Regions from separate parts of the Mesorhizobium sp. M0621 genome, predicted to be linked through region 1. Evidence: riboswitches for the same ligand, from Rfam matches in the RefSeq annotation. Region 1 holds a riboswitch; the other holds the start of a gene.
What was found. A riboswitch is a leader RNA that binds a small molecule or an ion and turns the genes downstream of it on or off. The one in region 1 is predicted to bind thiamine pyrophosphate.
Positions count from the first base shown of each region.

Region 2: linked by a shared signal. The riboswitch ahead of NKI38_RS15555 (YkoF family thiamine/hydroxymethylpyrimidine-binding protein) and the one ahead of thiB (thiamine ABC transporter substrate binding subunit) in region 1 are both predicted to bind thiamine pyrophosphate.

Region 1 is NZ_JAMYQF010000001.1:111,601-113,796, forward strand. It holds gene NKI38_RS00605 (ABC-F family ATP-binding cassette domain-containing protein) at 1-159, opposite strand, end outside; gene NKI38_RS00610 (thiamine diphosphokinase) at 161-805, opposite strand; TPP riboswitch at 893-1,006, shown strand; gene thiB (thiamine ABC transporter substrate binding subunit) at 1,050-2,048, shown strand; gene thiP (thiamine/thiamine pyrophosphate ABC transporter permease) at 2,178-2,196, shown strand, end outside.
Region 2 is NZ_JAMYQF010000019.1:38,671-40,866, reverse strand. It holds gene NKI38_RS15560 (ABC transporter permease) at 1-600, opposite strand, end outside; gene NKI38_RS15555 (YkoF family thiamine/hydroxymethylpyrimidine-binding protein) at 702-1,310, opposite strand; TPP riboswitch at 1,301-1,414, opposite strand; gene NKI38_RS15550 (hypothetical protein) at 1,633-1,968, shown strand.

The DNA of each region.
Region 1 (2,196 bases):
GCCGGCGGCGATCTTCAGCAGCGTCGACTTGCCCGACCCATTGCGGCCGACCAGCGCGATCTTGTCGCCGGCGGAAGCCGTCAAGGCGGCGCCATCGAGCAGCGGCGTGCCGCCGAAGGTCAGTTTTATCCCGTCGAGGTTGAGAAGAGGCGGCGCCATGTCAGCTTTCAGGTAAGGGATAGGGATGAGCGAGCAGCATCGCGCGGCCGTGGCCGAGCTCGATTTCGAGGCGACCCTTGACCTCGTTGGAAATGGTCAGCGACGAGCCGAACGCCACCTTGACGCGGTTCAGCGGCCATTTGGCGCCAGTTACGGTCAAGCCGGCGAGCTCGGAAAAACCGAGCACCGAAAACAGCGTGCCGTCGGCGTAGTCGAAGCCAGCCTTGCCGTGGAGCAGGGGAACGCCCTCCTGCGCGCCGCTGGTCAAAAGCACATCAGTGCCGGCCTCGGCCAGCCGCAGGGCAAGCGCCAGATGCAGGAAAGCGTGGTCGGCGCGCTTGCCGCCGAAGGCGCCGGCGAGCACCAGGCTGGTCGCGCCGAGTTCCAGTGCGGCGGCGATGGCCAGTTCGCCATCAGTCTGGTCCTTTTCCGCCGGAAAGGTCCGGCGCGGCACGGCAGCGAGATCGTCCGGCAGATTGGCCGGCACCGAATCGAAATCACCCACCCACAGTTCCGGGACAAGGCTGAGCAGCCGCGCATGGCCGATGCCGGCGTCGGCGGCGATGACGCGGGAGCCCTCGACCTGGCGGTCGAGCCGTGGCGTGCGGATGAGATCGCCGCCAAGCAGGATGGTGAATGTGCTCATATCGTGTGGCCCTTACCAGCCCGGCACGGGAAACGGAAGGCGGCAAACTCCCACTTGCGTGGGGGATCGGCCGGGCCTATGTGTCGAAACGCTCTAACGGGGTGCCGGACGCGATCTTCGCGGACGGCTGAGAGGCAGTCTCGCCAACCCGCTGAACCTGATCCGGTTTGTACCGGCGGAGGGATTAGACGTTTCGGACAGTCCGACGCCTCAATTCCTTTCAATTCGAACAAAGGAGGCGCCGATGCGCACGCTTTTATACGCTCTTGTCTCAGCCATGACCGTGGTCTTGTCCGGGCCGGTCTTGGCCAAGGACAAGCTCACCGTCTACACCTATGAAAGCTTCACCGCCGACTGGGGTCCGGGTCCCGTGGTGAAGAAGGAATTCGAGGCCGAATGCGGCTGCGATGTCGAGTTCGTCTCGGTCGCCGATGGCGTCGCGCTGCTCAACCGCGTCAAGCTGGAAGGCGCATCGACCAAGGCCGATATCGTGCTCGGCCTCGACACCAATCTCACCGCGGATGCCAAGGCGTCAGGCCTGTTCGCACCGCATGGCGCGGTGACGGATGTCACTGTGCCGGGCGGCTGGAGCGACGACACTTTCGTGCCGTTCGACTATGGTTATTTCGCTGTCGTCTACGACACCGAGAAGCTGAAGACGCCGCCGAAGAGCCTGAAAGAACTGGTCGAAGGCAGCGCCGACGACAAGATCGTCATCCAGGATCCGCGCACCTCGACGCCGGGCCTCGGCCTGCTGTTGTGGGTGAAGTCGGTCTATGGCGACAAGGCGCCGGAAGCCTGGGCCAAGCTCAAGGCCAAGGTGCTGACCGTGACGCCGGGCTGGAGTGAGGCCTACGGCCTGTTCACCAAGGGCGAGGCGCCGATGGTGCTCTCCTACACGACGTCGCCGGCCTACCACATGGTTGCGGAGAAGACAGAGCGCTATCAGGCGGCGTCCTTTGAGGAGGGCGAGTATCTGCAGATCGAGGTCGCCGGCATAACCACGACTGGGGCGAAAAACCCGCTGGCGGAGAAGTTCATGGCCTTCATGACCGGACCGAAGTTCCAGGATGCCATCCCCGAGACCAACTGGATGTTCCCAGCCGGGAAGACCGACAAGCCGCTCAACCCGGCCTTCGACAAACTGGTCAAGCCGACCAAGACCTTGCTGTTCAGCCCCGAGGAAGTCGCCGCCAACCGCAAGGCCTGGGTGGATGAATGGCTGGCGGTGATGAGCAAGTAATTTGGTCCAATGATCGAAAGATGAGTGCTCTACGGCGCCCCCCTCTGTCCTGCCGGACATCTCCCCCACAAGGAGGGGGGCGCGAAGGAACGCGGCCTTCGCTAAGAACCTCAAGTCAGGTGGTCCACCGTGCAACGCGCGTCTGACC
Region 2 (2,196 bases), on a different contig from region 1:
CTTGGCGTTGAGCATATAGATGCCCAAGCCCTTCGCCGCACCCGCATATTCGGCGAAGATGGCGCCGACCACGGCATAGGTGATGGAGATCCTCAGGCCAGCAAAGAAGTAAGGCAGCGCCGAAGGCAGCCGTGCCAGCACGAAGACGCGCCAGCGCCCTGCCCCCATGGCGCGCAGCATCTGGCCGATCTCGGCCTCGGTCGACTCGTAACCTTCGACCAACGCCACCAGCATCGGAAAGAAGGTGACCAGCGACACCAGCATGATCTTGGGCGCCAGCCCGAAACCGAACCACAGCACCACAAGCGGCGCGATCGCCACCAGCGGCAATGTCTGGCTGACGATGAAGACGGGAAACAACGCGCGGCGCAGCGGCTGGAAGAAGTCGACCAGCATCGACAGCGCTAAGGCGGCACTGAGCGAACAGGCAAAGCCAAGCAGCGTGGCGCGGATTGTCGGAATGGCGTTGTCGACCAGCGCCTCGCGATTGAGCATCGCTTGCGCGAGGACGCGCGATGGCGCCGGCAGCATCGTCGGCTTGATGCCGGAATAGGTGGCATAAAGCTCCCAGGCCAGCAGGAGCAGTCCGACCGAGATCATCGCCGGTCCTGCCTTGACAAGAAGGCGCGCGATCGGGCGCGAAGCGACTGATGATGAGACCACGGCAGATAACCTTTGACGGCCGGAGAGCAGCGGCTGCTTCAAACAGCCGACGGGCTGTTGGCCGAGACCGTGACATCGAGGGTTACGTGGCCGGCACCCGGTCCAAAGCGGCAGAAGGCCTCGTCCAGCGCCGAAAAGATCGCGCCGGCATCACCGCGCAATTTGGTGCAGAAATGCTTGGAGCGCTCATAAACGCCCGACTGCTTGAGAAAATCGATGCAGCCGTAGATCTCGTCCATATGGTCGTCGGTGCCCATCACATAGAGCGAGAACTGCGCTGCCGCCGGCTGGCCGGTCGAAGCCGCGCCGCGCACCGCCGCGATGGCCGCATCCCTGCGCGGGCCGAGTGGCCCGACAGGTCCGCCAAGCGCATCGGAGCGGCAGATCGGATCGTCCGGCTCGCCCGGGCAGCCGCGTGAAATGGTAGCCGACAGCACGCAATGTTTGCCGCTGCGCGCCGCCGCCACGAAGAGGTCGCGCATGGCTGGAAACAGCACCTCGGGTGGCCCGACCAGCAGGGTCGAGATGTCGTCGGTCTCGATCCGGAGCTTGTCGCGGTAGGCATCGAGCGCGCCCAGCGCGCCAAGGATGACGCCGACGAAATCGTCGGCCATGGGATATAGGGAAATCTGTGCGCCTGAAAACATGGCCCGCCTCGCTCCGCTGGTATTACCCAGATCAGCTTTTAGGGTCTGTGGGCTTGCCGCCCCCGTCTCAGCCCCGACCGTACGGAGCACCCCTGTGGATGCGCGGGTTAAAGCACCAATCAAACCGAAGTGAAAGCCATTTTTTCAGCGCGCTGCACCAAAAGGCATTGCGCCAGACCTGATTCTTGGGTCGAAGCCGCTGATGTTTCTGGAGCCAAATTTTATCGGGAACCTTCACTGCCGCACCCGGTTGTCCCCATAGTCGCAAATGCGATCACCTTCGTAGAAACAAGCGACGAGTTCACAGAAATGGAGACAAACCATGTTCATGAAAATCCTCGCAGCTTCGGCTCTCACGATTGGTCTGGCCATGTCAGCCATGGCGCAAAGTGCCGGTAGCAACAACGCGAGTGGCGATGGCGCCGGAAGCGGGAAGTCGGTGACTGTGGAGCCGAACACCCCAGCTTCGCCGAATACGGTCAGGCCTGGTGCTGTCGACCTCGGCATAACCAACAGCACGACCGGCATGCCCGGCGACATGAATTCGAACGCAGATCGAAATTGCCCGGCCAGCCCGCAGGGCGCGCAGCCTGACGCCACCCACACCTCGCCGGGCACCTCTGTGCCGACGGTCAATGACAACCATTGCGGTAAGTAGGCCATTGCTGGCAACCGAGGAAGCCGCGAGCGTATGCTCTGCGGCTTCTTTTGGGCGTCAGCACAATCGGGCACTCCTCGACAACGCCAATATCATGGGCACTTTCGGACATCGGTGGAAGGCTCGACGGCTTCACCGAAGCGACCAGGCGCACTAACTGACTGAAAGGGGTTTGGGATGCGATGAAGCCGCTCGACGACCTTGTCGAGCGGCAATGCATGGCAGAAC